DNA from 3 places in the Neobacillus sp. BP17 genome. Region 3 is predicted to be linked to each of the others. Evidence: predicted binding sites of a transcription regulator. Region 3 holds the regulator's gene; each other region holds the start of a gene.
The links. The regulator Rex, encoded in region 3, represses fermentation and respiration genes when NADH is low (regulators of the CRP and FNR family bind a similar motif). The targets are predictions, from matches to a motif close to TTGTGAAATATTTCACAA.
Positions count from the first base shown of each region.

Region 1 (10,970 bases), 1.2 Mb from region 3:
CAAGTGAATAATAATGGTTCTCGGCTTGGAGGAGCAAACTTCCATCTCCTTCGACGATTGATGCAATTGCTCCTGCCTTTACATGTTTTTCTGTATCTTTCAGAGGTAGATAGTCTGGTCTGCCACCATGTCCGTGGTGCTTTATGGTAACTGTTTTTACCCCATTTTCTGTTAAAAGATTAATCAACTTTGTAGTGATTGTTGTCTTTCCACTATTTTGATACCCGACCACTTGAAAGATGACAGGAGTTACCAAGGCCATTCACTGCCAACTTGATCTTCAAGCAGCAGGACATCTACTTCACTGCCAGCAGCATAGCCTCTGGTTCCGCCCGGAAGAATCATCAAGGAATTAGCTCCAGAAAGGCTCATAATGATGTTAGACTTGTCCAGCCCACTCGGTGTTGTCTTAAGTCTTCCCGCATCGATAAATGTTGAACTTCGAACAAACCTAGTGAATGGATTTGCTTTAGGAAAATCCACCTCTAAAAGAGCTTTTTCAATTCGAAGATGCGGTTTTTCTGAAAATAGCATTCTTCGGATGATGGGACGGGCAAACAATTCGAACCCTACATAACATGCTGATGGATTTCCCGAAAGCCCAAATAGAAGTTTGCGATGATACTGTGCCACCGTCGTCACACTTCCAGGCCGCATGGCAACTTTATTAAAGAAAACCTCCGCACCAAGCTTTTCATAAATAGCAGGCAGATAATCAAAATCACCCACTGAAACCCCGCCGGTTGTAATTAACAAGTCAACATCGTTTAATGCATTTTTCACTGCTTCAAAGCAAGTTTCAAACTCATCCGGAAGTTTGCCTAAATAGCGGACAATCCCTCCTGCTCTTTCTATTTGCGCTGCAATCATATGGGAATTACTGTTTCGAATTTTCCCAGGAACTAGGGGCTCGTTCACCTCTAATAATTCCGTGCCTGTGGCAAATAAACCTACAAGAGGTTTTTTTGCTACGGCTACACGGTCATATCCAAATGTCGCAAGCATGGCTTGTATCCCTGGATTGATCAACGTCCCTTTTCTTACCAAAATTTCTCCTTGCCTAGCATCCTCTCCACTGAATGAAACATTATCGCCTTTTTTAAAGCTGCGTTTAATTGACATATAGGGAATTCCATTCTTTTCGTACCCCTGTGTAAGTTCGAACATAACCACTGCATCTGTACCCTCAGGCATCATCGCTCCAGTCATAATTCTTACAGCTTGGAATGCACCAATTACTTTTTTTGAAACCATGCCAGCACCAATATGATCGACAACTTCAAACTCAACAATATTCGTTTGTGAGGCATCACAGGTATCGATAGACCTGACAGCAAATCCATCGTAGGGAGCCCGATCAAAATGAGGAACATCACTTGTCGCTATTAAATCCTCAGATAAAAAGCGGCCATAGCTTTCATTTATTGAAATCTGTTCGGTTACACCCGGTAATTGGTATTCCATAATTTTTTGGACAGCTTCCCCAACGGGTATTGGTTTTCTTCTTTCAAACAAAATCATCAACTCCTGCCTTAACCATATTTATTTTTGATATGTATCATTATCATTGAATAATCTTCATTATAAGCTTATTAGAAACTTAGAAACATATCAAATGTCACAATTCAAAGGAATTCAGACATAAAAATGTAAATCATATCGAATGTGTGATTTAGGTCACCTAATTTTTTGCTTTTTTACATTATGATTAACGTAGATTTACTCAACAGGATTTTTTTAAGGAGGAATATACGATGAGTTTCACTATTACTGCAAATTCATTAGTTAAAGATATTGTAAATGAATTACCAAAAACAAGTGACGTGTTTAAAAAGAACAGGATTGATTTTTGCTGTGGAGGGAACATTCCACTAGCAACTGCTGTTTCTCAAAATAATCTTAATCTCGATACTTTATTAGAGGAATTAAAAGAAGTATTTGAAACATATGAAAATGCCGAAAAAGACGTTGAAGTTTGGACTAACTCTGATTCAACTACAATTATTAATCATGTCATCTCCAATTACCATCGTGTATCAGAAGAGGAACTAACGATGCTTAGTCCGTATGTAACAAAAGTATCACGTGTACACGGTGATAACCACCCCGAATTATTACAGGTGAATGAACTCTTTTATGAATTTAAAAAAGAATTGATGGAACATATGGCAAAAGAGGAAGCTGTTGTATTTCCTTTAATTAAGCAGCTAGCCGATGGAACGGTTGAGAACCGAGAAGAAGCTATTCAAATGATTGTTGAATTAGAAAAAGAACATGACCATGCCGGAGAAATTTTAAGGAAAATTCGTGCTGTTACATCTGACTTTACTCTTCCTTTGGATGCTTGTGGTACGTATCGTCTTGTTTATGCCCGTTTAGAAGCATTAGAAGGATTAACTTTTATGCATGTACATCTTGAAAACAACATTCTATTTCCTAGATATATTTAATGATAAAAACAGCCTGTATCCCAGGCTGTTTTTCATTTGAAAAAACTCTCTTCTGATGAAGAGAGTTTAACCGCCAATATAAGACATTTCTATTTTTTTACGATTTTTGTACGTTTCGGCAGTTCTTTCGTCTGAATATCGATCATCTCGAGCATTCCAAATCGCAGTTACTCGTTCCCGGATTTCTGCATCAGTGGCACCATTTCTCATAAAGTTACGAATATCATGCCCATTCCCATTAAACAAACATGTAAAAATCTGACCATTCGCTGATAAACGAGATCGTGTACAACTTGTGCAAAAAGATTCAGACACAGAAGTAATGAATCCCACATTCACATCTTTATCTTTATAACGATATAGTTTCGCCACTTCCCCATAATAGGCAGGGTCTACTGGCTCGAGCTCAAATCGTTCTTTTAATAGATAATAAATCTGTTTCTTAGTAATGACATCATCCATTTTCCAGCCATTTGTAGAGCCAACATCCATATATTCGATATAACGCAACTCCAGTCCATTCTCTTTGCAATATTCTGCCATAGGAATGATTTCAGTATCATTCAAGCCTTTCTTTACAACCATATTAATTTTGACCCCAAGCCCAGCTTGTTTGGCAGCTTCAATGCCCTCCAATACAGGTCCAGTGGCTACCCCGCGCCCGTTAATTTCCCCAAACAATTCATCATTTAAAGTATCAAGGCTGACATTAACGCGTTTAAGACCGGCATTCTTTAACTCTTTTGCCAATTTTGGCAAGAGTACACCGTTTGTCGTTAATCCGATATCATGTAAATCCTCAATTGCGGATAATTTCTTAACAAGAATAGGTAAATCTTTCCGAAGAAGAGGCTCCCCTCCTGTTAAACGAATTTTTTCCACTCCCAAACTTACAAATATTTTCGCAAGGCGTTCAATCTCTTCATATGACAGCAAAGCGCTTTTTGGAAGAAATTCAAAATCAGGCCCGAATTGGTCTGCTGGCATACAGTACTGGCAGCGGAAATTGCATCGATCGATTACAGAAATCCTTAAGTCATGCAAGGGTCTATTTAATTTATCTTTAATAATGGTTTTTTCCATTAATCTCAACTCCATTATTTTTAAGGAACCTGTTTTTAGTGTATCAGTCATTCGTAGAAAAGACTGTTACATTATTCACTATGACAATACTTATAATTGTATAAGTCTTATCTTAGCAGAAGTTTGCCTATCTAGAAATACTTTAGGTCCTTATAAGTTTTCACTATATTGTCATTGTTTACTTCTATTTTATGCCTTCTAATAGGATAAAATATTATTAACAAACAAATCATGAAGATTTCAAAATAGATGGTTATTAAAATGATGCGTAGAGGTGAAACCGATGACAATACCAATGAAACCAACTCATTCCATTGAAATAAAAGAATTACTTAGATTTGCAGATCGGAAATTTAAAAGTGAAAGAGGAAGCTTTTTATTTCAAGAAGGAATGGTTGCTGAAGAACTTTATATTATCATTTCTGGAAAAGTTCAAATTAGTAAAATCACATCAGATGGTCGTGAACTTTCGTTAAGAATTTGTGGAGAAAATGATATTTGCGGAGAATTAACCCTATTTACGGATAATCCTAGGTATTTATTGAGTGCAATGGTTCTTGAAGAAGGAGAAGTTGCTGCAATAAAAAAAGATGTCATTGAAAGCGAAATTTTTCAAAATAGTAAACTTGCCTTTGAATTCATGAAATGGATGAGTGATCATTTCCGTAAAACGCAAACAAAGTTTCGCGATCTTGTCCTAAATGGGAAACGAGGGGCACTATTTTCAACTCTTATCCGAATGACAAATAGTTATGGTATTCAAAAAGATAACGGAATTCTAATTGATCTTCCGCTTACAAACCAAGAACTGGCTAATTTCTGCGGTACATCCCGTGAAAGTACAAACCGGATTCTAAGTGAACTAAAAAAGGATAAAATCATTTCTGTTAAAAAAGGAAAAATATCCATTTTGGATTTACAATACTTAAAAAATGAAATCGATTGTGAAAATTGTTCGGCAGTCTATTGCAATATTGAATAGTATGGCATGCCGTCTTTTTTTATTTTCCATAACATTACATACAAGGCTGTCTCATTATAATGGGCCAGCCTTGTCCTATTTATCTAATTATCCTGAACTTGCTTCTCTCTTAATGCTTTTGGAATATAAACGCAGAATGGCTCGCTTTCTAGATAATCTCCTGTCATCGCATAGGCCCTTGACCTTGACCCTCCGCACACATGACGGAATTCACAAACACCGCATTTTCCTTTAAAGAGGTCAGGGTTCCTTAGTGATTTAAATATTGGTGATTCACGGTAAATTTCTGCCAAGGGGGTTTCACGAATATTCCCCGCTTTCACTGGTAATAGTCCACTTGGATATACATCTCCAATATGGGAGATAAAAACAAAACCGTTACCATCATTAACACCTTTTGGAGCCCGTCCCAATCCGTCAATGGAACCTGTTAATCCTTTTTCTGTTAAAGCACTTAAATACTCGATATCATCGGTTGTTTCTTTCGCTTCACGCATTTTCTGTTGAATCACAACCCGTCGGTAGTGCATTGCCTCTGTCGTTTTGATATCAAAAGAAACGCGCTTACTTAAATCGTATAACCATCTGAAAACTTTTTCATGTTGAACAGAAGAAATCATATCCGATTCTTGACCTCTTCCTGTTGGAACTAGGAAAAAGACACTCCAAAGCACACAGCCTAATTCCTCTACCATTTTTGCCATTTCATCAAGATAGTCAATATTGTAACGGGAAATTACCGTATTAATTTGAATAGGTAATCCTACTTCATGCAAATATTTTATTTTTTCCATGGTAAGGTCGAAGGAACCTGCCGTTCCCCTAAAATGATCATGAATCTCGGCTTTAGGACCATCGATACTAAATGCCCAACGTGCTAGACCGACTTCTTTCGCCTTTTCAATAGCTTCTTTGGTTACATTCGGTGTCGCACTTGGCGTCATTGATACCCGTACACCTTTTTCAACTGCATATTTTGCAATTTCAAAAACATCTTCTCTCATCAACGGGTCCCCGCCTGTAAAAACAAGCATTGGATTGTTCATTTCATATATTTGATCAATTAAATTTTTTCCTTCTTCTAACGATAATTCACGTGGATCTCTTCTATACTGGGCATCCGCACGGCAGTGCAGGCACTTTAATTGGCAAGCTCTAGTGAGTTCCCAAATAACGATAAATGGGTCTTTATTAAAATCTCGGCTAAAATTCATATTGAATATGCCTCCTAATACTGGCTTTTAATCAGATAGCCTTATTAAAATGTATTATAAAGGTGGTTATGTTCGAAAAAAGTGAACTTTCTCACATTCCAAGCAAATAAATATGTCTAAAAAATGAAGAATAAAAAAACAGCAGAAAATTCTGCTGTTTTCTAGCGAATACCTAAGGCAATTTTCGCATAACGTGACATCATATCTTTATTCCAAGGAGGATTGAAAACAATATTTACTTCAACCTCTTTTATTTCTGGGATATCAGCCAATGCTCGTTTAACTTGGTCCACAATCGTACCCGCAAGCGGGCAGCCCATTGATGTTAATGTCATCGTAATGGTTACGTTCCCTTCTTCATCCATTTCCGTATCATATACTAACCCTAAGTTTACGATATCTACTCCTAGTTCAGGGTCAATAACTAACTCTAACGCACCCAATATATTCTCTTTTAGTTCTTCATTCATTTTTCTTTCACTCCTCAAATGTCTTTGACCTAAAATTATTATAGCAAATATCTTTGATATCATTAAAATTGAGACTTCATAAAAAAAAGTATATAGTTTTTTTATACCTTTTGGTGTGAATTTTTTTACAGTTTCGTTATAAACTTGTTAACATAGTGAATATAGAAATAATAAGGGTCCTTGGAGTATGAAAATTCTTTATTAGCAGTGTATCATGAATATAAAATTTTTCCTAAAGCACCATTTATATTAGCGATGAAATTAATATTAGAAGGAGTTCTTATGGCAAATAGACACTTAATTGCATTAGATTTAGATGGAACTTTATTGAAAGATGATAAGACGATATCTTTAAAAACAAAAGAAATTATTAAAAAGGCAAGAGAATTAGGTCATATCGTCATGATTGCAACGGGGCGGCCTTTTCGTTCCTGCGAGATGTACTATCGTGAATTGAATTTAGACACACCGATTGTTAATTTTAATGGTGCGTTTATGCATTACCCCGGAAAGCCAAACTGGGGCTATCACCAACCACTAGATATCAAGGTTGCACATGAAATTGTTGAAGCGTGTAGGAGCTTTCATTTTCATAATATTATCGCTGAAGTAATTGATGATGTGTATTTCCACTATCATGATGAAAAGCTTTTAGACATTTTTAATTTTGGAAATCCTAACATTACTACCGGAGATTTAGCAGATTATTTAAAGGAATCACCAACAAGTTTGTTAATTCATACAGATGAAGATCAGTTAAAAACCATTCGCGATCATTTATCTGCAGTCCATGCGGAAGTGATTGATCACCGTAGTTGGGCAGCACCTTGGCATGTGGTTGAGATTATTAAAGTTGGCTTAAACAAGGCTGTCGGGCTAAAAAAAGCGTCTGATTACTTTAGCATTCCTGCTGAGCGGGTTATTGCGTTTGGCGACGAAGACAACGACTTAGAAATGCTTGAATATGCCGGTCACGGAATTGCGATGGGAAATGCCATTGATAAGGTAAAAAACATTGCCAATCATGTTACCTTAAGCAATGAAGAAGATGGAGTGGGTAAATATTTGGCAGATTTGTTAAATATAAAATTTTAACCCCCTTCGCCATTGTTTACCTAAATGAACAGCCCCATTTTGGTACATACTATTTTTTGAGGCAGCGATGCTGTTTCAAAAAGAAGCCTTGAGCATATTGGAGGGATTCGAATGGGTAAACGAAACAAATCAAAACGCTTTGTCCAGCAAGGAGCGGATACGGTCAGTAAACATGCGGAACGTATTCCCTATCACATGACCTATGCTGAAGCGGAAGCTCAGAAGATGGCCAATGTGCAAGAATCCTCGCTTGGAGGAATATAATCATGGGAAACCAATTGTTCCAAGAAGCACGAAGATTTGTTGAAATGGCAAACTCAGCCAACCCTGCTGAACTTGATTCTGCTGTGGCGAAAGCGAAAAATGCATTAAGTTCTGCTTATGCAAATTCCACTGTAGCAGAGCAGGCACAGCTCCAACAAATGCAACAAGAGCTTGATCAATTGTCTTAACAAGAAAAGCGGAAAGAGGAAGCGCTAATAAGGCGCTTCCTCTTTTCTTGTTACTCTTTTCTAAAGAAACCATAGATATTAGTAGTTTGAATAATATTTGTAAATGCGTTGGGGTCGACTTCCTTAAGGATTCTTTCCAAATCAAACAGTTCGTATCGTGTAATGACAATCATTAACATTTCTCTCGCTTCGTTTGAAAATGCCCCTTTGGCAGGAAGGATTGTAATTCCTCTTACAAGTTTTTCTTGTATGGCTTTTTTCATTACATCCGCCTTTTTTGTAATAATCATTGCCGTAAGTTTTGCATGCCTAGTATGGATAGCGTCAATCACTCTTGTCGAAGTATATAATGTTACAAGCGTATAAAGAGCTTTTTCCCAGCCATACAAAAATCCTGCTGTTAAAATAATCACTCCATTTATGACCAACATATAGGGTCCAATCGGCTTGTCTTTCATTCTCGATAAAACCATAGCAATGATGTCTACACCGCCTGTTGATGCTCCCCATTTCAACGTAATTCCAACACCAACGGCTTGGATGACTCCACCAAAAACTGCATTTAGAAGGATATCATTTGAAACCTGTTTAATTGGGATAAGTATCAAAAATAATGAAGACAGTGCAACGCTAATAAAGCTGTAGACTGTAAAAGATTTTCCTACCTTTTTCCATCCTAAAATAGCCACAGGAATATTCAGCAATAATAATAAAAATCCTAGAGACACATTTATTGGTGTATAGTCACTTAACACTTTTGAAAGTAATTGGGCTATTCCTGTAAATCCACTTGAGTAAATATTTGCAGGTACCAAAAATAAATTCATCGCTAAGGCGCCCAACAAGGAACCCGCTGCTACCACTCCAAGCTTCTTTATCTGAAGCCAAATCATATCTATTACCCCTTTACCTGAGAGAATATGAATCCATTGAAATGTTTTCTGTGATAGATAATTGTATTTTTATTGTTAAACCGATAAACTGAAACTATAAATTGTTTGAAAGCAGGTGAGCTATATGCAGGTACGAATACTAGCTGATAGCGCATGCGATTTACCAAAAAGTTTTTATGAAGAGCACCAAGTGACATTATTTCCTTTAAAAGTAGAGATTAATGGCAATGAGTATGAAGATGTAAAATCAATTGATCCGAACACTGTATATGAAACAATTCGCAGTGGAATTGTTCCAAAAACATCTCAAGTCTCTCCACTTCTGTTCGAGGAAGTATTTACCGAAATGGCAGAAAAAGTTGAAGACGGGATATACATAGCCTTTTCTTCAAAATTATCTGGTACATATTCAACTGCTGTTATGATTCTTGACCAAGTGAAGGAAAAATATCCAAATTTTAATTTAACAATTGTCGATACCAAATGTGCTTCGCTTGGAATTGGTCTTGTGGTTCGAGAAGCAGCCGTTCTTGCTGCTAAAAATATTGAAAAAGAAAAAATCTTAGAAGATGTGCAATTTAGATGCACTCATATGGAACATCTTTTTACAGTGGAAGATCTTGATTATTTAGCAAAAGGAGGGCGTGTATCCAAAGCCTCTGCATTTCTAGGAGGATTATTGAATATTAAGCCTATCCTCAATGTAGAGGACGGCAGACTCGTCCCAATTGAAAAAATACGCGGGAAGAAAAAAGTGATGCGACGGATCATTGAAATCATGAAGGACCGCGGCTCAGCAATGAATAATCAAGTCATTGGAATTAGCCACGCGGATTGTGAAGAATACGCTATAGAAATGAAAGTGATGATTGAAGAAGAATTCCATCCGATCGAAGTTTTTATATCATCAATCGGTTCGGCTATTGGGTCCCATACAGGTGCTGGTACCATCTCCATTTTCTTCTTAAATGAACTGCCTTCAGCAAAATGAAAAATAAGTGGGGTGTTTATACCCCACTCATTTTTCATTCCTCTATTTATTTATGATCTGTCTTCTTGGAATATTGATTTTTTCCAGCTTGACGGTTTTTTTCACGCATCATATTCTTTTCATGGCGAAGGGCATTGTTGTCTTTCGCTTTTTTGTCGTTGTCTGAAGTGTGCGGCATAACCTTACCCCTTTCAAATAGTTTCACACTTAGTTTCTGTCAATTTGAAAAGAGTATGTAAAAACATTAATCTTTCTTCACATATGTCCAGCTGCCCTCTTGGTATACCCTGCCCTCTTTCATAAGTTTTCCAAGCGCTCGTTTAAAGGCACCCTTACTTAAGTTAAATCGATCTTTGATATCTTCAGGCATGCTTTTATCGTTATATGGCATAGCACCATTTCTGCTCATCAAATACTCATAAATTTGTTCCGCATCAACATCTTGCGTTTCCTCTTTTCTTGCCAGCAAGGAAACATTGATCGTACCATCTTCTTTTACATCAATAATCCGCCCTTCAACTTTTTCTCCAATCCGCGGCTCTTGCTGTCTTTGCGACTCATGTATGAATCCTTTAAAACCTTCGATGGTGTAAATCCAACTTCCGACTTTGGCCGTTCTATAAATATGTCCTTGCACATTTTTATTAAAATTTGCTCTTGTCGCTTTTACAGAAATAGATTCAATCACTGGGTCCGTGGCTAGCTTTGCGTAAAGGAGATAATTGCTGCTTAGCTTTAAGGTAATATAAACTAAATCTCCAGGTTTGGGCCAAACGGATTTATGTACAGGCAAATCATCAATACCTAACAAGATATCCTTTGGAAGTCCAATATTTAAAAAGACACCAATCCTTGGATTTGAGTCGGTTACCTTCACCCAAGCATAATGTCCAATCGCTATATCAGGAATATTGGTTGAAGCAGAGATTCGACCTTCTGAATCAACATATAGAAAAACCTCAACTTGATCATTTTCTTCAAATTCTTGATGGGCTTGATTAAAATGAAGTAATACATCCTCATTTCCATCTGTTAAAAAATACCCAAACGAAGCTTTCCTAGCTACAGTTAATGTGGTTGTTTGACCAATTAATTCATTTAAAGACATATATATATCCTCTTTTCTTTTCATGGAGAATTAGTTTATCTCATTCGGAGCGCCTATTTATCCGTTTGAACGTGCGCTTCCTTTTTAAATAGTTGTTTGAACTGCTATATTTTACTATAATGTACCCATAAAGGGAAACTTTAGCAGGCATGAGCTTAATATAATGTTTATAAAATGGAGGTTTTGTTATGTCCAAAGATAGTTCATTTGATATTGTATCTCAAGTTGACTT
Region 1 is NZ_CM184198.1:1,483,079-1,494,048, reverse strand. Features, by position in the region: gene mobB (molybdopterin-guanine dinucleotide biosynthesis protein B) at 1-262, opposite strand, end outside; gene AC4QJR_RS07135 (molybdopterin molybdotransferase MoeA) at 250-1,515, opposite strand; gene ric (iron-sulfur cluster repair di-iron protein) at 1,755-2,450, shown strand; gene moaA (GTP 3',8-cyclase MoaA) at 2,517-3,533, opposite strand; gene AC4QJR_RS07120 (Crp/Fnr family transcriptional regulator) at 3,817-4,515, shown strand; gene AC4QJR_RS07115 (TIGR04053 family radical SAM/SPASM domain-containing protein) at 4,599-5,729, opposite strand; gene AC4QJR_RS07110 (metal-sulfur cluster assembly factor) at 5,891-6,199, opposite strand; gene AC4QJR_RS07105 (Cof-type HAD-IIB family hydrolase) at 6,482-7,294, shown strand; gene AC4QJR_RS07100 (hypothetical protein) at 7,406-7,558, shown strand; gene AC4QJR_RS07095 (DUF3813 domain-containing protein) at 7,561-7,746, shown strand; gene AC4QJR_RS07090 (YitT family protein) at 7,797-8,639, opposite strand; gene AC4QJR_RS07085 (DegV family protein) at 8,764-9,630, shown strand; gene AC4QJR_RS07080 (DUF3941 domain-containing protein) at 9,677-9,808, opposite strand; gene AC4QJR_RS07075 (CvfB family protein) at 9,875-10,738, opposite strand; gene AC4QJR_RS07070 (YajQ family cyclic di-GMP-binding protein) at 10,927-10,970, shown strand, end outside.
Region 1: a site for Rex is predicted at 5,809-5,826, ahead of AC4QJR_RS07115 (TIGR04053 family radical SAM/SPASM domain-containing protein). Genes of this name have one in related genera too.

Region 2 (10,970 bases), 2.1 Mb from region 3:
TTATTAATAAAAATAAGGACGTAAAGAAAAGAACGAAAATGGAGGTGAAAATCCCGCTCTTCCAACAGGGAGACAATGTAAAAATTTCACCTGCCAATGAGTTTGGGATTATCTATTCAGGTCCGGACCCTCTCGGAAATTACGTTGTACAAATAAAAGGGGAAAAGCAAGCAATCAACCACAAAAGAATCACTTTATATATCGCAGCAAAAGAGCTATACCCTGATGATTACGATTTTGATATTATTTTTCAATCCAAAGAAAACCGGAAAAAAGATAAACTGCTCTCAAAAGGACATCAGGAAAATATATCAATCGAACATAGAGAAGGAAATCATTAGGAAAAAAATCAAACCCTCAAGCCCAATTGCTTGAGGGTTAGTCATCCTCTATTCCTTTTTAATATCAAGATATCTTTCCGCAAGTAATCTCTTTACTTCATTATAACTCAAACCAGATTGGAGGTTTAACCGCTTTACTTCGTCAATATCGGTTCCTACTGTTGTATATCTTTTTTGATTGGTCATCTTTTTCACATCTCCTAAAGAATTCTGGAAATGAAAAGCCGCTTTTTTGTGCATACTAATAAAAAAGGAGGCGGTTCCCATTTTTTACGGTAAAAGAGCTAAAGAAGAAGAAGTTGAAACGATCTTAGTTAATACTGAGATCTATTCATGCATAGCCGAAGCCTGCATAGGGTGGATGAGAAAGGACTTCGTTGCAGATGATTTACTATGCCCAATGTGTGGCAATGAAATGCTTCAAGAAATGAGAGAACTTCCGCAAATTTAAGAAATCACTATTCACTAAAGACTGTCAAGGATGATTGACAGTCTTTTCTTCTCTTTCTACAGATTTTCATTTTGCTGTTGAATTTCATCACCGCTAATCAAGGTGTTTGCTTCTTCCAGGTTTCTAAGTTCATCTACAGAATCCCCCGAAACTGTTTTCGTATTATTGATAACAGTCTCTTTTATTGCGTTTCTATTTCGATAACTCTGGGAATCAGTCTTTATAGCCATGCATATCATCTCCTTATGTAAAGGTTTTGCATGAAGAAAAGGGATTATGCCTTCCTAAATCTCACCTAAAAGGTAAAAATTAATCATTACATGAAATTTGAAATAACAAAAAAACTCTCCAAAGTGGAGAGCTTTTCAAGCTATTCTTCTTTTTTTGCTAAACATTTTTCGCATTCCATGAAATAGCTTTCTGCTTGTTCCTCCATGTGCTGACCACATTCTGAACATTGCTTCTTTGGTAAAGTACGGAAAAACTCAACTGGACTGATTAACATAATAAAACTCCTCCTTTATTGATACAGTTTATTTATTTCGTTCTTGTTATAGTACAGTATAGACTAAATTTATTAAAATGTGTAGACTTTTTTTTGAAAAATCAGCCTTTTTTTTAAAAAAATCTTTTATCACATAAATGTTCATTCATCCATTTACTCATTCATGGATTGGAGATGTGTAGGTTAAAATAATAGGAAATTGAAGGTTCATGTGAATTTTGTACTTCCATAACAATTCTCATTCCATTACAATCATAGTAGAAAAGCTATAGATATGGAGGGATGCTCGTAAATGAATGCAGTGGTAGGGACTTTTCAACCGTATTTCATCATAATTGCCATTGGTTTAACCATCATGGCATCTTTTACAGCATTAGATATTTTTACTTTAATAAAGTCTACAGAAAAAAATCAGCCACATCTGTTCCTAGGTGGCACATTTTCAATAGGTATCGGGATTTGGATCATGAATTTTATTGGACTTATTTCCGAAGATACAAACAGGTTTGCCAGTTATCATATTCCACTAACGATTTTGTCAATAATCATCGGGTTAGCATTCACAGGCATGGCCTTCCTATCATTATTAGGAAAACGAATGATGTTTTATCATTTGATCTTAGGAAGTTTATTTCTAACGATGGCCGTAGTTGCAACCCATCTAATCGGTTTATATGCCATGAATGTTGTTATAAAATATCACGTAATATTGCTTCTTTTTTCAGGGCTTTTAATCTTTGCTTCTTTTTTATTCTCATTATGGATTATTTCTTCTTCGAAAAGTTTTACTCGAAATAACCAGGTTTGGTTAAAACCAATTAGTGCGATTATTATGTCGTTAGCTATTATTGAAGGTCATTTTCTATTGACTCGAGCTTTGAACACGTCAATAAGTGATAGGCTGAATGGGTCAAGTGCAGATAGTCCCTTTTTTATTTATTTGGTATTATTCTTGACTATTCTCATTATTGGAGGGCTAATTGCATCAAGTACATTAATTAGTAAACAACTTGTAACATCCGATGCAAACCTAAAGGACATTAAAGCTGCTCTCGATGCCTCGACCATTGTTGCAATAACAGACCCTCATGGAACGATTATCTTTGTAAATGATAAGTTTGAAGAGATTTCCAAGTATACAAAAGAAGAAATTCTGGGTCAGAATCACCGGATCTTAAATTCTGGTTACCATTCTAAAGAATTTTTTAAAGATTTATGGTCCACGATTCGGTCAGGAAAGATTTGGCGTGGAGAAATCCGTAATAAAGCCAAGGATGGGTCTTTTTATTGGGTTGATACCACGATTGTGCCTTTTTTGAATAAAAAAGGGAAACCTGTCCAATATGTTGCAATTCGCTCGGATATTTCGGACAGAAAAAGGGCTGAAGGCCATCTGAAAGAAACCGTTAAAGAGAATGTTGATATAAAATTTGCACTTGACCAATCCTCGATTGTTGCATTTACGGATGCAAAAGGAGTTATCACCAGTGTTAATGAAAAATTCTGTGAGATTTCGAAATACAAGCGGGAAGAAATAATTGGCAGAGACCATAATATTTTAAATTCAGGTTTCCATTCAAAAGAATTTTTCAAAGATCTTTGGAAGACCATTGGTTCTGGAGGAGTATGGAAGGGTGAAATAAGAAATAAAGCAAAGGATGGTACTTATTATTGGGTGGACACAACGATTGTGCCCTTTTTAAATGATCAAGGAAAGCCATATCAATATCTTGCCATCCGAAATGACATAACCGAACGGAAGAAATCTGAGGAAATCCTCCATCGGCAGGATAAATTGGCTGCGGTTGGTCAATTAGCTGCGGGTGTTGCCCACGAAATTCGTAATCCACTCACTTCAATGAAGGGATACGCGGAATTTTTACAGCTGGATGAAAAGGACCCCGAGCGAATTGAGTTTTTAAGCATTATTCTCGATGAAATTGAACGAGTTAATACTATAGTTGAGGACTTTATGGTATTAGCAAAGCCAAAAGCAGTGGAATTAGAAGAAAAGAATGTAGTTCCTGTAATTAAGAATGTTGTCTCATTGCTTGAATTTGAAGCAAGAAAGAAAAATGTCGGTTTAACATTTGATTGCAATCAGGAAATTATTCAAATTGAATGTGATGAGAATCGTTTAAAACAGGTATTTTTAAATTTCATCAAAAATGGAATTGAAGCTATGCCAGACGGCGGGGAACTACATGTAAAAACAATCATCCACGATAATAATGTTCAAATTTCTATTCAAGATACAGGTGTGGGCATTTCTAAGGAGAAATTAAAGAAACTTGGCGAGCCGTTTTATACAACGAAGAAGAACGGGAACGGTTTAGGATTAATGGTGAGCTTCAAAATCATTGAAAGTCATAATGGGAAGGTCTTTGTAGAAAGCGAACCTAATAAAGGGACCACCTTTAATATCTTACTGCCTGCCAAAACTGCTTAAAAAACGGGAGAACGATTCTCTCGTTTTTTTATTACTCAATTTTTCAAAAAATAGACACATATATTGCGAAAAAAGAATCTACAATTAAAATATATAGATTATTATTATTATATAGTTACAATGCTTTTTATAGAGGAGTGAACATGTTGGGAGATTCTAATTTAGTCAAAGCGATCTGCGGATATTGTGGAACGGGATGTGGCCTAGTCCTTGAAGTTCAAGACAACCGAATCATGAAAATTCGTGGTGATAAGGATGCACCTGTCAACAAAGGACAAACATGTGTAAAAGGTGCATTTGCCTATGAATATGTCCATGCTAAGAATAGATTAACAACCCCATTAATTCGTAAAGCTGGTAAGTTGGTTGAAACGACGTGGGATGAAGCCTATCAATACATTGCCACTAAATTATTAAGCATCAAAACATCATGGGGACCAAATGCAATATCTATGTTTGCTTGTGCACGGAGTACAAATGAATCCAATTATATAACACAAAAATTCATGAGAACGGTCATCCAGAGTAATAATATTGATGGCTGCAATCGAACCTGACACGCTCCTAGCGTTGCCGGTCTGGCAACTGTTTTTGGAAGCGGTTTCCCAACAAATACTCTGGAAGATTTTGAGCGGGCAGAGGTGCTGCTTTTAATGGGGTCGAATACAACAGAGGCACATCCAATTATCGCTAATCGCATTAAAAAGGCGGCAAAAGCCGGCCTGAAAATAATCGTTATTGATCCAAGAAGGATAGATATGGTGAAAGTTGCGCACCGTCATCTGCAAATTAATGTCGGTACAGATATTGCACTGATCAATGCATTTATTCGAATTATCCTGAAAGAAGGCTTATATAATCCTGAGTTTATTAAACAATTTACGGTCGACTTTGAGAAACTTGAAAAACAAGTTGAACCATATACTCCTGAATTTGCTGCAAGCATTACTGGTTTGCAATCAGAAGATATTGTCGCTACAGCTAGGGAGTATGCTTCAGCAAGCTGTTCAATGATAGCATATACACTTGGTATTACAGAGCATCACTGTGGTGTTAATAATGTATTTGATATCGCCAATCTTGCTTTATTAACCGGAAATATTGGAAAACCAGGAACTGGAATTATGCCATTAAGGGGCCAGAACAATGTCCAAGGTGCTGGGGATATGGGATGCCTGCCAAACCAATTAGCTGGAGCAATGAGTTTAGCAAATGACGAATTCCGTAGCCGATATGAAAAAGAATGGAGAGTCGAATTAAATCCGCAAGCAGGCGATACACAAACGCGTACATTTGACCGCTTAGAAATGGGTGAACTAAAGGCACTATATATTATTGGTGAAAATCCTCTACTTGCCGATGTTCATATGAACCATACGAAAAAATTGCTTGAGAAATTAGATTTGTTAGTTGTTCAAGATATTTTCATGACCGAAACAGCCAAAATGGCAGATGTTGTTTTACCAGCTCGTTCATGGGGAGAAGTAGACGGTACTTATACCAACACAGATCGAAGAATTCAAAGGGTTCGCAAAGCAATTGAGGCACATCCAAATGTGAAAGAGGATTGGGAAATCCTTTGTGAATTATCCACAATTATGGGTTATCCGATAACCTATAAAAATAGTGAAGAGATTTGGGATGAAGTAAGGAAACTTGCTTGGGAGATGTATGGTGGTATCTCTTACGAGAGGCTCGAAAAAGAGTATAGCATCCACTATCCATGTCCGGACGAAAGTCATCCTGGAACTTTTATCATGCATGAGAGGTTCCATCAGCATGAAGTGCCAACGAAAAAATCACCATTTGTTCCGGTAGATTACACAGCTCCGTTAGAGTTACCAGATCATGACTATCCATTTACACTAACGACAGGCCGTCGCTATGAATCTTATAATACCCATTCTCAGACTCGTCATTATGCTTCGGGTGTAAAGGTGAAACAAACGGAAGAGACCCTAGATATCTCTCCTTCTGATGCAGCAGCTCTAGGAATTATTGATGGAGAAGTGGTCAGGGTTCGTTCACGAAGAGGGGAACTTGAGGTAAAGGCAAAGGTTACAGAACAGGTGGTACCAGGCTTAGTCTTTATGAGTTTTCACTGGAGTGAGACACCAACAAATGTATTAACATTAAATGAATACGACCCTATTTCAGGAACCGCCGAATACAAAGCATGCGCAGTTGCAATTGAAAAAATCTAAATAAACTATTGTAGACGCAGTTTTGTAACTGCGTCTTTATTATATAAAAAACAAGCCGGGATTACCCGACTTGCTGTGTAAGAGCTTTAGCTGCAGTTGCTTTCCTTTGATAAAAATACCAGTTAAGCACAAAGGATATAACATAAAAACCGATAAAGAAGTAAAAAGCAGTAACTGGTGTGCCAGTAGCGTTAACTGACCATCCGAATAACTTTGGTATAAAGAATGATCCATAAGCTGCAAATGCTGCTGAAAAGCCAATAACTGGTGCGGCTTCTTTCGGAATAAACAGGTTAGGAATCATTTGGAACGTTGAACCTGAACCAATTCCAGAAGCAATGAAAAGTACTAAGAAAGCTACTAAGAATCCAGCAAACTGTTTGCCATTTAGGAAGTAAATAACCCCCGCTGCGCCAATTCCCATGATAACTAAAACATATGAGGTCACCTTTGCACCACCGAGTTTGTCAGCCAACCAGCCGCCTACAGGTCTTGCCGCCGCTGCTACTAAGGCTCCAAGGAAGGCAAGTGAAATATGCTCAGGAAATTGTGATCTTAAAAGGAGCGGGAAAGCCGCTGAATAGCCAATGAATGAACCAAATGTTGCTATATAAAGAGCTGTCATTATCCAAGTGTGTTTACGTTTTACGATGACAAATTGATCCGCTACAGATTGTTTTGCACCAGGAACATTATCCATTTTAAACATAGCTAGTATTGTTAAAATTACAATTGGAATAACCCAGATAAATGCTGCATTTTGTAACCAAACTTTCTCACCATTTGCTAACACTTGATTGCTGCCGACTAGTGCAAAAGTTCCTGAAGTAACAATTAACGGTGTAACAAATTGAACAACAGATACCCCCATGTTACCTAAACCACCATTAATACCAAGTGCTGTTCCTTTTTCTTTCTTGGGAAAGAAAAAGCTAATATTCGCTGAAGAGGATGAGAAATTTCCACCGCCAAGACCACAAAGAGCTGCTAGTAACAACATGATTGAAAATGGTGTCTCCGGATTCTGAACTGCAAAACCGATTCCAATCGCAGGAATGGCTAAGACAGCTGTTGAAATCACAGTCCAGTTCTTACCACCAATTGAGCCAACAGCGAATGTATAAACAAAACGAAGTGTTGCACCAACCAAACCAGGCACAGCTGCAAGTGTAAAGAGTTGTTCTTCAGTAAAATGGAAGCCAATGTCGTTAAGCCTAACAGCAACCACGGACCAAATTTGCCAGACAATAAATGCGATCATCAATGATGGTACGGAAATCCATAAATTTCGACGTGCATGTTTTTTTCCTTCTGCTTTCCAGAACTTTTCATCTTCTGGGTTCCAGTAATTAATTCGGGCCATTATTTATTCCCCCTAAAGTGCTTTAATTTTTATTTTCAAAGTATTTGTGTTTGTGTTATTAATATAAATCAGATGGTAACATGAAATTTGTGACGTACGTCACAAAAATGGTGAACGAACTGTGAACTCAAGGCGGATGACAAAAAGTTGTAATAATTTGATCCTAAGCATAACGAAAGGAGACCTTCCACACACGGAAGGTCTCCTTTTGTTATGCTTATTTAGGATTTTTCATTATCCTCATAAAACATACCTACATAGTTTTTTGTTTCTCCAACGTCATCTTTAATGGCCGTAATGGTAAGCCATTCTCTGTAAATTTCATTATTTTTACGTTTATTCCAAATGTACCCTTCCCAAACGCCATTGGTCTTTAGACTCTCCCACATTTGATTGTAAAATTCATGCCCATGTTCCCCGGATTGAAGTACACTTGGGGTTTTACCTACGACTTCGGCCTGACTATATCCGGTAATTTTCGTAAATGCAGGATTTACACTTTGAATGATTCCGTGAACATCGGTTACACAAATACCGTCTAAAGCATGATTAACAATCTTAGCAGAAATATCTAACTTATCTTGGTAATATAGCCAAACTACTATAACCAGACTTGCTAAAGAAAACTCCGAGAGGGACATGAACCCTATAGCATAATGTCCAGTCCAATTAAAAAGTATGGTAAGAATAACTGGAGGGAAAAAACCACCAAGTCCCCCCATGGCTGAAACAATACCATTCACAATTCCAGCTTGCTTTGAAAAATATAATGGGACTAATTTAAAGATCGCCCCATTTCCAATCCCTGCAAAGAAAGCAACTAATAAGCAGCCAAATGAATAAATTGGCAGCGAGGGAGTAAATGACAATAGAAATCCTGCAAAAGTTAGGCTAAAGAAAACAGCCATTAAAATAAGAAACGGATTAATTTTATCGCCTAACCATCCCCCTATTGGTCTAAAAATTGTGGCTAAGGCAATAAAACCGGCTGTTCGAAGTCCTGCATCCACTTTATCCAATTGAAAGTGATTGACTAAGAACGATGGTAAATAAATGGTGAAGGCTACGAAGGAACCAAACGTGATAAAATAAAATAAACTTAAAAACCATAGTTTAGGATTTTTATACACCTCTTTGATTTGGTCAGGTAAGGAAATGTTTACTTTTCGTTCCTTTCTATCCCCTAATATAAAATTTAAAAGGGCAAAGAGAAGCACGACGAGCAGATAGATTTTTATCGTATTTCTCCAACCATATGCGGTAGCAAGAACAGGTGCTGAAAAGGAAGTAATGGCGGTTCCAATATTACCTGCTCCGTATATTCCATTAATAAACCCATGCTTTGATTTCTCATAATATTTTGGAAGAGAAGTTACACCAACAGAAAAGACTGCACCTCCAATCCCAAGTAATAACCCGCCAATGATAAGCGTACTCAAGGAATTTGCATAGCTTAACAATGCAATAGGAATAAGTAGTATAATGAAACTAATTGTAAATAAAAGTCGAGCACCATAGCGATTTGTCCAATAGCCAATCGGCACACGGAGAAGTGAGCCAAGGATAACAGGGACAGCAGTTGCCCATGCAATTTGTGAGGAAGTAAGTTGAATATCTACTTTTATAAAAGGCATAAGTGATGATATAAGTACCCAAACCATAAAACCAGCTACAAGGCTTCCAGTTTGTATAAAAAGTTGTTTTGATCCTTGTTTCATAAAATCCTCCTTTAATTCCCATGCCATCTTATTATTTCCTCAATCTTACGTTATATATTAAGAAATATGTTCATAGGCATGGAAGATTTTTCTTCTTGTATTATAGAACAACGAGCATTTGACTTTCAGTGAGGTATGACACACATTTGACACAAATATTTTTAATGGGAGAGATAGATAATGAATTTTCTTGAAAAACGAACATTGGATGAACGAATTGAACTTATGAGTAGCCTTTCGAAACAGTTTAAAATGCGTGCACATCAAATAGACATTGAGGGCGCCTTTCCTTATGCAAATATTCTGGACCTTAAAAATTCTGGATACACTACATTAACTGTCCCCTCTAGGTATGGCGGACAGGAAATTGCACTTTACGAACTCATTCGACTCCAAGAAAAGATAGCCGAAGGTGATGGGGCAACTGCTCTTTCCATCGGATGGCATATGGGCATTATCATGAATCTCAATGAAAAAAACTCATGGAAGGAGCCTGTCTTTAAGGAAATTTGTGAACAGGTGAAGAAAGGTGCATTAATAAATAGTGCTCAAAGCGAACCGAAAACAGGTAGTCCTACTCGGGGTGGAAGACCGGAAACAACAGCGGAAAAGTGTAAGAGTGGCTGGAATATTAATGGAAGAAAAACGTTTACGACGATGTCTCCTGTCCTTGATTACTTTATCGTTAGTGCGACCATTAAAGATACAGATGAAGTGGCAAATTTTCTAATCCCTCGAACGTCAAAAGGGATAATGATTGAAGAAACATGGGACAGTATCTCTTTAAGAGGGACAGGCAGTCATGACTTAATTCTTGAGGATTGTTTTGTGGAAGCTGAAAATCTTGTCGAAGAGTTTAGTACCACAGGAAGAAAAGTGAATGGATGGCTCTTACATATACCAGCTTGTTATCTTGGTATAGCAAAAGCCGCCCAAACTTATGCTATTCAATTTGCAAAGGAGTATTCTCCTAATAGTATCGTAGGGCCGATCATCGATTTACCAAATGTACAACAAAAACTGGGTGAGATGGAACTAAAGGTCATGCAGTCCGAGTACTTTTTATATGGGGCGTCTAAACAGTGGGATTCTTCAAACACTGAGGATAGAGAAAAAATGGGCGCTCATTTAGGGGCAGCTAAATTAACTGTGACCAATCTAGCTATTGAAATTGTTGACTTAGCCATGCGTATCGTGGGAGCAAAAAGTCTTTCATTAAGTAATCCATTGCAAAGATATTATCGGGATGTAAGAGCCGGACTTCATAATCCTCCGATGGATGACATGACTCTACAATTATTAGCAAAGCATAGTATCCAAAACATGGAGTAAGGCAGGAATCCTATCCTGCCTTTTTATTGTGTATAAAAAAATCGTTATTTGATTTCACACCACTCACCAAAAAATTTATTCTTCTACTAACTCTCCAATGTCAACAGTTGATCGTTCTTCCAATGGACCGCGTAAATGAACTGTGGCAGTATGCCCGTCTTCATTTAATTGATCAATCCATACTGATGCACCATTATACTTGACTTCGATATCTGCTGAAGAAGACAAAATCTGCTTAACTCGGTTAATATGCATGTGATTCACTCCTAGTCATTTATTAGGTAATTCAAAAAGGTTTTCATTCGCATTCTTCTATTATTTAGTGGGCAATTTTTCATTCTAAGGGTAGTCAATATGTACACCATTGATCGTTCCTGGCTCATCAACCTCTTCCAGGCTATTTAGATAATGATTGAGTTCTATCTGCATTTCCTTCGGTGCACCAGGCTTTAAATGCCAATTTCCTGGTTCATCAACAAAATATGGGCTCTTTGTAAAGTCAGGCCTTATTCTGGGCATCGGATTCTCCTTCTAAATTTTCTTCTTTCCTCTGTGTATATACTTTCCAATGTTTACAAAGTTCATTCAAGTAAACATTGCTCCTTTT
Region 2 is NZ_CM184198.1:3,850,935-3,861,904, reverse strand. Features, by position in the region: gene AC4QJR_RS18690 (endonuclease MutS2) at 1-341, shown strand, start outside; gene AC4QJR_RS18685 (hypothetical protein) at 390-527, opposite strand; gene AC4QJR_RS18680 (cold-inducible protein YdjO-related protein) at 574-792, shown strand; gene AC4QJR_RS18675 (hypothetical protein) at 849-1,022, opposite strand; gene yhfH (protein YhfH) at 1,163-1,297, opposite strand; gene AC4QJR_RS18665 (PAS domain S-box protein) at 1,590-3,746, shown strand; gene fdhF (formate dehydrogenase subunit alpha) at 3,890-5,950, shown strand; gene AC4QJR_RS18655 (NarK family nitrate/nitrite MFS transporter) at 6,012-7,313, opposite strand; gene AC4QJR_RS18650 (nitrate/nitrite transporter) at 7,535-9,031, opposite strand; gene AC4QJR_RS18645 (acyl-CoA dehydrogenase family protein) at 9,212-10,363, shown strand; gene AC4QJR_RS18640 (H-type small acid-soluble spore protein) at 10,439-10,618, opposite strand; gene AC4QJR_RS18635 (hypothetical protein) at 10,703-10,882, opposite strand.
Region 2: a site for Rex is predicted at 7,401-7,418, ahead of AC4QJR_RS18655 (NarK family nitrate/nitrite MFS transporter). Genes of this name have one in related genera too.

Region 3 (10,970 bases):
CAGAACCTGCCATAAACAAGATCAATCCAAAAATATAGAATCTTTTTCGCCCATACATATCCGATAATTTACCGAAAATCGGCATCCCTGCCATCTCAGCGACCATATAGGCGGAAACAACCCAGACAAAGCTTTCTAGTCCGCCAAGATCGCCTACAATTGTTCCCATCGCTGTAACGACAATTGTATTATCCATCGAGGCCATCAAAATACCTAGCAATAGCCCCGCAACCACTAGTCCTAACTTACTTTCCTTCGTCACCATCCACATTTCTCCCTTATATCTTTGTCGTAATTTTTACCGTTGCCTTTGAATCATGTGTGAAATCGTCCCTGTATTCCACCACTCCGATTTGGCAGCCAGGGCCAATTTTCACTTTGTTACCTCGGACAATTTCGGCTTTTGTATTTTCAAGATAAATGTCATCCCCTTCAATAACTTTCGCACTAAGGGACCCGATCTCCTTTCCAAAGGGCAGCAGTGTGTTACTCCTTTTTTTCACAGTGATTTTCCCGCCGCCGATTTCCTCGGCACTGCTTTGCCCGAAACGAAGACCCACCTTAATGGTATCCGCCGTTAGTAAGCCTTTAATCTCAAAACCGCCGCTCGAGTCAAACGTCTCATACTCCACATCACCATTCACCGCAATACTACCTTTAATGTTTGCCTCATCTCCCGTAAGACCTTCGCCGACTTCCAGCAATCCTAAAATCTTGATTTTTTTCATGTGAGCATTGCCGCCGACCATCATCGTCCCCATCACAAGTGTATCCTCGGCTTCCATATTCCTTTTGACTTCTGCTTCGCCAAAAACTTTTACCGAGCCTGTTTTAACATTTTCAGCGGCTTCACTTGTACCATATACATTGAAAGCCGAACATTCCACATCAGTCATAATGGTCCCTTCGCCGCGGATACTGATTTTTTCGTAACGGCCGCCAGGGTAGCTTCCCGATCCATTAATAATAAGATTTCCGTTCTTTTCCATCATCACTCTTTTCCCTCCTATTAAACCCGTCTGTTTTCAGTAACCACGGCCTTTTTATCCATCGAAAATTCCTCTGTATATTCAACGAGACCAATCTGACAATTGGGACCAATTGATACCTGGTTTCCACGTACGATTTTGGCAGTAGTATTTTCGAGTTCAATTTTGTCCCCTTCGATTAATTCCACTTCCAGCTGTGGTTTATAAAAGGGCTTAAGCAAATGACCGACTAAGGATGATCCCTTCTGCTTTACTGTGATCGTTTGCCCGCCAATTTCTTTTGCTTTACATTCTCCAAACATCTTTATGTCGATATGGTCAGCATTTAGAAGTCCGCCAATCGTAAACTGCGATTCTGCTTTAAAGATTTCCGCTTCACAATCCTCCCCGGCCGTAAAGGTGCCATGGATTTTGATTTCCTCACATTTAACCCTGCCGCCAACGGTGCTTTTACCATTCACCTTTAATTTTTCCACCGATAGGTTTTTGTCGATCCGTGCAGATCCATCAATCGATAGGTTTTGAGCTTCAAGATTCCCTCTGAACCTCCCATTCCCGTTCACCTTTACTTTCTCAGCAATAACATTGCCATTCAGGATACCTGAACCATTACAATCAAGTTCCATACATTCTAAATCGCTGTTAATCGTTCCTCTGCCATTTAATGTAACAACGCGGAACTGCCCCCCGTTGGATGCACCGAAGCCATTAATCACCAAGTCTCCTCTGCTTTTCGTATCCATCGTCAGTCTCCTTTATAATAATTTCGCTTTAATCTCTTCCATGCACTTCATCAGTGAAAGGACAGTGACTACCTTGGTACCACGTTCAAAGTGAAATTCTTCTGCATTTACGAGTAATAGACATGATGACATTCCCAACTTTCGGGTAATCACTAACTCACAGCTTTTTTGCTTAATTAATGCTGTATGGTCCTTTAACACCTGCAAGACCATTTTCCCTTCCTCTAGGTTTATTTCTCCCGATTGAAGCAATTTGTCTAAAACAAACACTTCAAGCATCCTTGTAAAATTAAATTCCAAACTACCGTTTTCCTGTTCTAAGTAAAAATCGACAACGGCTGTCGAAACAATGTTACGTTTTATTAAGTCATCCTTGTTATAATTTAAGTTTGCTACATTAGGTGAGAACATGTCTGCTAGTTCATCTAAGGATAAGTTTTCCTTCATTGTTTGGATTTTTTCGATTCTTTCAAGGATCTTCTCCTTAGGAAAAAATGTTTCTTGACCTGTAAACGTAGACTTGCGCACAAACCATTCTTCCGGGATTAAGTCCTTTCGTTTCCATCTATATAGCTGTCCATAGGATATTCCTGCTAATTCTAATAGGTCTTTCTTTGAGATTAACTCCTCACTCATACTAAAAACCCCTTTCCATAAACAATGTAACATAACACTGTTACGCATGTAAAGTGCAAATGTAAATATTAGGCTGTCCTAATTATTTTCACCAAAAAAAGGCCCTTCACGTTGATTAACGTGAAAGACCTTATTAAACTTATTCTCTTCTAACACCCACCAATGGGTTGAATTGGATTTCTAAATGATTTCTACTAGTTTTTTGCTACTCATTCCTTTTCTAGCTACTCCCTCTTCAATGGCTGCGTTCGAAACGGCGGCGGCAACTCTTTCCCCTACACGTGAATCCAAGGCGTTTGGAATGATATACTGCGGTGAAAGTTCTTCATCCGATACAAGTCTTGAAATGGCGTAGGCGGCGGCAAGCTTCATCTCCTCTGTGATATCTGTTGCCCTTACATCAAGTGCTCCGCGGAAGATCCCTGGAAAAGCGAGTACATTATTTACCTGATTAGGATAATCAGAACGGCCTGTTCCAACTACTGCTGCACCGGCTGCTATAGCCTCCTCAGGATAGATTTCTGGCACCGGGTTTGCCATTGCAAAAACGATTGAATCTTTATTCATTGTTCTGAACATTTCTCCAGTTAAAGCCTTTGGCCCTGAGACTCCGATAAAAATATCCGTATTTTTAATGGCATCTTGTAAGGTGCCCTGTATCCCTCGCAGGTTTGTTTTCACTGCTATTTCTGCCTGCCGATCGTTCATCCACATTTCACCTGGGCAAACAATCCCTTCCAAGCTTACTAACGTAATATCCTTAAAACCGGCAGTTAATAAAAGCTTGGCAATCGCAATCCCAGCAGAACCTGCGCCATTGATGACTACCTTTACCCTATAGATACTTTTCTTAACAATTCTAAGTGCATTTAAAAGGCCAGCCAGTACGACAATTGCTGTCCCATGCTGGTCATCATGAAACACAGGAATGTTTAATTCCTTTTTTAAGCGTTCTTCAATTTCAAAGCATCTTGGAGCAGCGATATCCTCCAAATTGATTCCGCCGAACGTTGGCTCTAATGCTTTGATGATATTGACTATTTCATCGACATTTTTTGTTCCCAAGCAGAGCGGATAAGCATCAATCCCTGCGAATTGTTTAAATAAAACTGCCTTCCCCTCCATTACCGGCATTGCTGCTTCGGGACCAATATCTCCTAACCCTAAGACCGCTGTTCCATCTGTGACAACAGCTACTAAATTACCACGCCCTGTATGCTCAAAAGAAGCCTCACTATTTTTGGCAATAATCTTACATGGCTCCGCTACACCTGGTGTATAGGCTAAACTTAAATCATCTGCATTGTTAACTTCTACCTTACTGACAATACTAATTTTCCCGGCAAGCTTTTTGTGAAGCAGCACGGCCTCTTCTTTGATCATTCTTTCATTCATTCCAACCTTCTCCTTTTGCTCCAACCTAAGTCTAGATGTTAATCTGGGTGACGAAAATCAAATCTATTATTTAAAAAGTCGAGCCGTGACAGATAGCCACAGCCCTTTTGAGGAATTACTAACTTAATAATTTCAGTAAAAGAATAGCCAATATAACGGTTGAGGCGCCGCCAATTCTTGTGGAAACTTGGGCAAATGGCATTAATGACATCCGATTAGATGCCGAAAGAATCGCGACATCCCCCGTACCTCCTAAACCACTATGACAGCCTGTAACAATTGCTGAGTCAACAGGATACATCTTCATCAATTTTCCTACAAAGTAACCCGTAGTAATCATTGCGACTACAACAGAAGCACAAACAACCGCATATCCAGGTGTTACGATCTTAACTACATCCTTAAGCGGAATATAAAGCATCCCTAAACCAACCATTAATGGCCATGTTAAACTTGATGATACAAATTTATATAAGTGATACGCACCTTGTTCCATTTTAGCTGGCATTATCTTAATACTTTTTACTACTGCTGCTGCAATAATCATTAACACTGGTCCAGGAATTCCAAGAAATTTATTTCCAAGTCCACCTAAGATAAAGAAACTGCATGCTATTAACAATCCTGCACCCATAAGTGGGAAATCAACCGGCTTATCAATCGTTGCGGCTTCTGTGATTCCGTCGCCGCCTTTTGTTTTCACTAATACACCATTACCCGTAAGGTGTTTCTTTTTCTCACCTATGCGAGACAAAATACCAGCACAAACGATAGCGACAATATTCCCAATTACAGCGGCGGGGATCAACTGACCAACAAATGTTTCTGAAGATTTTCCGAGAACCTCTGCATAGCCTAATGAAAGAGGCAAAATTCCTTCTCCGATGCCGCCACCGATTATTGGTACAACAATATAGAAAAGTGTGTGTTTCATATCATATCCAAAAAGCAAACCAACAAGGACCCCTACGATAACTGAAGCAATGGTCCCTAAAATAAGCGGGATAAACATTCGTGTGAAACCTTGAATTAAGACTCTGCGATTCATCCCAAGAATACTTCCGACTACTAAAACAGAGATATATAGATAAAGGAAATTTGATGTTTTCATTAATTGCGTAACCGCATTCATTCCAGTTGTGTTAATCACACTAAAATAGACTAATATAGATGGGACCAACAGTGCTAGAATTGCCGGACCCCCAATATCCTTCAAGACCGGAATCTTCATACCAAGGTCACCAAGTAAAATACCCATAACAATAATGATGGCAAATCCGCCAATCATGTCAGCTGGAAGCAATTTATAGACAGCTGAAAAGTAGACAACAGCTGCGATAACGATATAAAGCGGCAGTGGAATAACCCCTATCTTCATACTGCCAATTTTACCTAAAAAACCTTTCTTTTCTTCCTTTTCCCCTGAAACAACCGTAAGCGGTTGCAATTTTCTAACTGGTTCCATAAATTCATCCCCCTATGAAATTTATGTCTATATCATATTCTTGATTGAAACGCTTTCATAGTTTATGTAAATTTAATAAGATTTTTGTAAATAAAAAAAGTAAGCAGTTTTCGGCTGCTTACAAAAAGGCTTTGATTAGATGTTCTTTCATTTGATTATATTCATGCTGGTATACAGGTCTGCCGACAGTACCGTAAATTACCTTCACATCAAGAATTCCGATTTCCTTTAAAAAGTTTAAATACTTACGGACCGATACCCGAGAAATGCCGACCACCTTTACAACGTCCTCTGTTGAAAACGGAGCATTTTTTAATTCCTGAATGGCTTCCCAAATTTGTTTTAAGGTGTCTTTTGTCAGTCCTTTCGGGAGGTCTTCGATAAGAGACTTTTCCTCTCGGTGCAGGATCTGCTGGTCCAGCACGTCTTGATTAATTACATGTTGTGTCTGAATAATCTTTGTTTGGTTCTTATAGTCAACTAACGCTCTGCTAAATCGGTCAAATTCAAAAGGTTTAATTAAATAATCTACAGCTCCGTACCTCAAAGCCTTTTTAATCCGCTCCATGTCTGACGCTGCTGAAATAATAATTACATCGGTCTCTTTCTCATTTTCGCGGAGGTAGGTTAACAGCTCTAAACCTAGTTTCCCCGGCATAAATATATCAAGCAAGATAAGATCGATTTCTAGCTTTTCCAATTTCATAATCGCCTCATCTACAGATGCAGCCATTGCCATCAATTTAAATCCGGGGACCTGCTCAAGATAGCGTTTATTGAATTCAGCCACCATTGGATCGTCATCAACGATCATCACTCGGATCATTTCTGTCCCCCTCCCCATCATATGGTATATACACGGCGAAAACGGTCCCTTTTTCAGGCTTTGATGATAGAATTAAATCCCCGTCCAACTTTTTAACCGCCTGCGAAACGAGATACAATCCTAATCCTCTATTTTCACCTTTTGTGGAGAACCCTTTGTTGAAAATTTGGTTTTGTATTTCTTCACTCATCCCTTTTCCGGTATCTTTTACTTCAATTGTTAAAATATCATCTGCATAATCAAGGGAAACTGTTACTTTTTTGAGTGGACAACCGCTCACAGCCATAATCGCATTATCAATTAAATTACCTAAAATCGTAATCAGTTCATGTGTTATATCAGAATCCTCGGGTTGAGGAATTGGTTGTTCACACAAAACTGATAACTCTGTCCCCGATTCCCTTGCATAACTTAACTTTCCAATTAAAAAGCCTGCTAATACAGGGTCCTTTATTTTTTTGGTCACAAAGCCAATTTCGTTATTGCGATGATTAACCGTTTCATTGATGTATTCAACAACTTTTTCATAATACCCTGTATGGACCATCCCTAAAATAACATGAAGCTTATTCATATATTCATGTGCCTGGGCTCGAAGTGCATCGGCGTAAGTTCTCACTCCAGTCAGTTCTTCGGCGAGTACTTGTATTTCTGTTTTATCGCGAAAAGTTGCAATGGCCCCTACGACCTTATTCCCAACAATAACAGGGACTCGATTAGTTAAAATAGTCATTCCATTTAAATTCTGTTCTTCATCCAATTCAGCTTTACCCGTTTGTAAGAGATCTTTTAAGCGCGTGGTAGACAAATACCTTTCTATATTTACCCCCTTCGGATTATCCGGCAGTCCTGCCTTGTGAAACATCTTTAAAGCAGCTCGGTTGACAAGTGTTATCTTTGACTCTTGATCAACCGCGACTATTCCTTCTCTGACGGATTGAAGCATAGCGCTTCTTTCTTCTAATAATTTTGCGATCGCAAACGGCTCAAGCCCAAGTAAGATTTTTTTGATATATCTAGCTAAAATAACAGCCCCAAGAACACCGATTAATAGGCCGATCAGGGTTCCAATATAGATCCCAGTTCGGCTCTTTTTGACGGCCTTTTCCACATTATCCAGCGAAATCCCAACGGCCACTGCCCCGATTTGTTTCCCTTTTTCGTCCTTAATGGGTGTAAAAGAGCGTAATGAAGGTCCCAGCGATCCCTTTGATATTGACGCATGCTCTCTTCCTTTTAAAACAGGCCCTTCATCTCCACCCCTGAATGGCAACCCTATTTTTTTACTGTCGGGGTGGGATTTTCGAATGGCATTCATATCCATCACGACAATAAAGTAAACATTTGTAACTTTCCTCATTTCATTTGCATAGCTTTGAATGTCCTTTTCATCGCGTTTCCCACTCATCGCCTCAATCACAAGCGGACTATGTGCAACCATGCGAGCTACACTTCTTGCTTGCTCCGCCTGATTCTTTTCCGTCTCTGAAGCAATTCTGGAACTTATAAGTAAATCCGTTATCAACAGCGAAAAAGTAACCACTACACAAACGAAGACAATAATCACTGATTTTAAACTCCATCTGCCCCTTCTCATATTTCCCTCCAGCTGTACCGGGTGTCAGGCACCATCTTGATGCACCCCTTGATGACAATGTAATCATTCAGGTAAGTAAAGTAAACGCAAAAAAGCTGCAAAGCTTGCTATGACAGAACTTTGCAGCCTTGGAAGCTTTCTTTAGCTTATCAGTAATATAGCTCCTGCTAAAATAGGGGTCAGGACCATCGCACTTTTTAAAACGGGCTGAGGTGCAAAGTCCGTAAACTTAGCCCCGACATAAGAACCAATCATGGTTCCTGCCACCACTTCAAATAACAATGGGAAGTTCAAGTATCCTTGAAAATAATAGCCAGCTCCCCCTGCTAAAGCGATGGGCAGAATAACAAGCATGGTTGTACCCACAGATTGTTTAAGCGTAAGTCCCAAGATTAAAAGCAGTCCGATTTGAATGAACGGTGCAGCACCAATCCCAAATGTCCCAGACAACAACCCGGTAACCAAACCGACTAGCGCTGCTTTCTTAATGAGAAGAAGGTTGCTCGGTTCGTCTTTTTTATAGTTTGCCTTAATTTTTTGAACGATAAACAATCGTACGACCAAGATCATAGCTGATAGAAACAACATCCCTGCGGTTAACCAATGCAAGGAATGGATGGGAATCAAACCAGCAAGCTTTGAACCAATAAAGGAAGCAATCGACCCAAAGCCTCCGACAATTAGACCCGTTTTAATCGAAATATTTCCTTGTCGAAAATGACTGTACGCACCTGACAAGGTAGTAAACACCATGGCAGCTAAAGATGTCCCTAACGCTACATGGATGGGAACTCCAAAACCCACTGTTAAAATGGCAATAATAAAGCCAGAACCTCCTGCTCCGACAAATCCTAATAATACCCCAAGTACAAACATAGTCAGCACGATCGCCAACTTCATCCCCTCCAATTGCAAAAACCCTAGATGTCACTCTAGGGAATGTGTGATCTATAATCCCGATAGTAATCGCTTGCAAATAAACTACCTACATCTTAGTCCAGCCCTCAGTATTTTGATAGATTATGTAATTAAAAAAAGCAAGCATACAAAAGAGCTCTCCACAAATATTGTGAAAAGCTCTTAACTAAATTACTATTCTTCTTCCTCTAATTCCACCGTCGGATAATGCTTTAAAAAATAAACAAGCGATTGCAGTTCCACTGCTAAGTCAATATGATGGACTCTAATTTGCGGGGGAACATTTAAGCGTGCTGGCGTAAAGTTTAATATTCCCTTTATATTTGCACTCACAAGTCGATCAGTAATCATCTGTGCAACTGGGGCTGGAACCGTTAATATCGCAACGGATATACCTCCCTCAGATAAAACCTTCTCCAATTCATCCATATGATAAACCGGGACCTCGCGAATTTTTGTTCCCATTTTTTCTGGATCCACATCAAAGGCACATTCTATTTTCGTGTTATTATTCTTTAAAAAATTATAGTTTAAAAATGCCGTGCCCAGATTTCCTACCCCTATTAAAGCAACCTTTGTTAATTCATCCTGGTCCAAGGTTTTACGAAAGAAGGAAATCAAATAATTGACATTATACCCATAACCTTTTTTTCCTAATGCTCCGAAATAAGAAAAATCGCGGCGAATCGTGGCTGAGTCGACCTTTACGGCTTCACTTAGTTCGGCTGATGAAACCCTTTGCTTACCGGAAGAATGCAGGTTTTTAAGAAATCGGTAATAAAGGGGCAGCCGTTTGGCTGTCGCCTGTGGTATTTTCATTGTTTCATTACTCATAATCTCCCACACCCCATGGATAATTTAGTTAAAAATCATTTAACTTTTTCGTTTCTCTTAAAATCACCATTTTTACCGCCTGTTTTTTCGACAAGATATGTAGGGCCAATCACCATACCTTTATCAACTGCTTTACACATATCATAAACCGTTAAAGCGCATGCTGACGCAGCTGTTAACGCTTCCATTTCTACACCTGTATTCCCCTTGGTTTTAACGGCTGCCGATATATTTAAGCGATAATTCTCTTCTGTGTCCTGCTCCCAGGAAAAAGATATATTAACCCCCGTTAAGGGAATCGGATGACACATCGGAATCAAATCCCACGTCTTCTTTGCTGCCATGACCGCAGCTACCTGTGCCACTGCTAAGACATCACCTTTTTTTATCGCGTGATTCGTAATTCTATCGTAAATTTCTTTCCTAACTGTAATACTGGAATGAGCAAGTGCCGTCCGTGCTGTTTCTGGCTTATCACTGACATCGACCATTTTTGCTCGGCCTTCTTCATTAAAATGCGTTAATTCTGCCATATAAATAATCCTCCCTTCAAATCATACACTATTTTTCCTTATCTGTCTGTGAAACTTTGAACGAAATTCAAGGTTTTTGCCGATTTAACACCTTCATCCACCTAATCTGCGCCTCAGTTTATTGCCGATATACGGGGAATAAGGTACACTAAACCTATGTAATAGAGGTGAAAAAGAATGATTTTGTTACAGGTTAATCAACTACAAAAATATTATGGTGCTGACCTAATTTTATCGAATATTAAATTAGAATTACAAACTCGAGACCGTGTGGCTCTAGTTGGTCGCAACGGGGCAGGAAAATCAACATTATTGAAGATTATTGCTGGCCACTTGTCACATGATGGCGGTGAAATCATCAAACCAAAAGAAGTAATGATTGGCTATTTAGCCCAAAATACTGGTTTAGAGTCCACTTTGTCGATATGGGACGAGATGTTGACTGTATTTGAACCGCTGCGTTTAATGGAAAAGTCACTTCGGGCCCTTGAAGAGCAAATGGCCGATCCTAATGTATTTGATGATACTGGAAGATACGAGAGAATCCTAAAAGAGTACGACCATCTTCAAGTGAAATTTAAGGAGCAGGGTGGATATCAATACGAGGCAGAGCTCCGTTCTGTACTCCATGGGTTAAATTTCCCTGATAAATCCTTGATGATATCAAGTTTAAGCGGCGGACAGAAAACGCGTCTTGCCCTTGGTAAACTGCTATTAACTAAGCCCGATATCTTAATATTGGACGAGCCGACCAACCATCTTGATATTGATACCCTGTCCTGGCTGGAGCAATATTTACAAAGTTATCACGGGGCCATTTTGATTGTTTCCCATGACCGCTATTTTTTAGATAAGGTGGTTACGCAGGTATATGAAGTGTCCCGTAAGCAAATCCAACGATTCACAGGCAACTATAGTTCCTACCTAGATCAAAAAGCGGCCAATTATGAGCGTGATTTAAAGCTTTTTGAAAAGCAACAGCAAGAGGTGGCAGATCTTCAGGATTTTATCAACCGGAATTTGGCACGTGCATC
Region 3 is NZ_CM184198.1:237,652-248,621, reverse strand. Features, by position in the region: gene AC4QJR_RS01355 (MDR family MFS transporter) at 1-265, opposite strand, end outside; gene AC4QJR_RS01350 (cytoplasmic protein) at 279-992, opposite strand; gene AC4QJR_RS01345 (polymer-forming cytoskeletal protein) at 1,010-1,732, opposite strand; gene AC4QJR_RS01340 (YhbD family protein) at 1,745-2,368, opposite strand; gene AC4QJR_RS01335 (NAD(P)-dependent malic enzyme) at 2,549-3,763, opposite strand; gene AC4QJR_RS01330 (2-hydroxycarboxylate transporter family protein) at 3,882-5,228, opposite strand; gene AC4QJR_RS01325 (response regulator) at 5,347-6,054, opposite strand; gene dcuS (DcuS/MalK family sensor histidine kinase) at 6,032-7,651, opposite strand; gene AC4QJR_RS01315 (sulfite exporter TauE/SafE family protein) at 7,793-8,545, opposite strand; gene AC4QJR_RS01310 (redox-sensing transcriptional repressor Rex) at 8,744-9,403, opposite strand; gene moaC (cyclic pyranopterin monophosphate synthase MoaC) at 9,439-9,936, opposite strand; gene AC4QJR_RS01300 (ABC transporter ATP-binding protein) at 10,114-10,970, shown strand, end outside.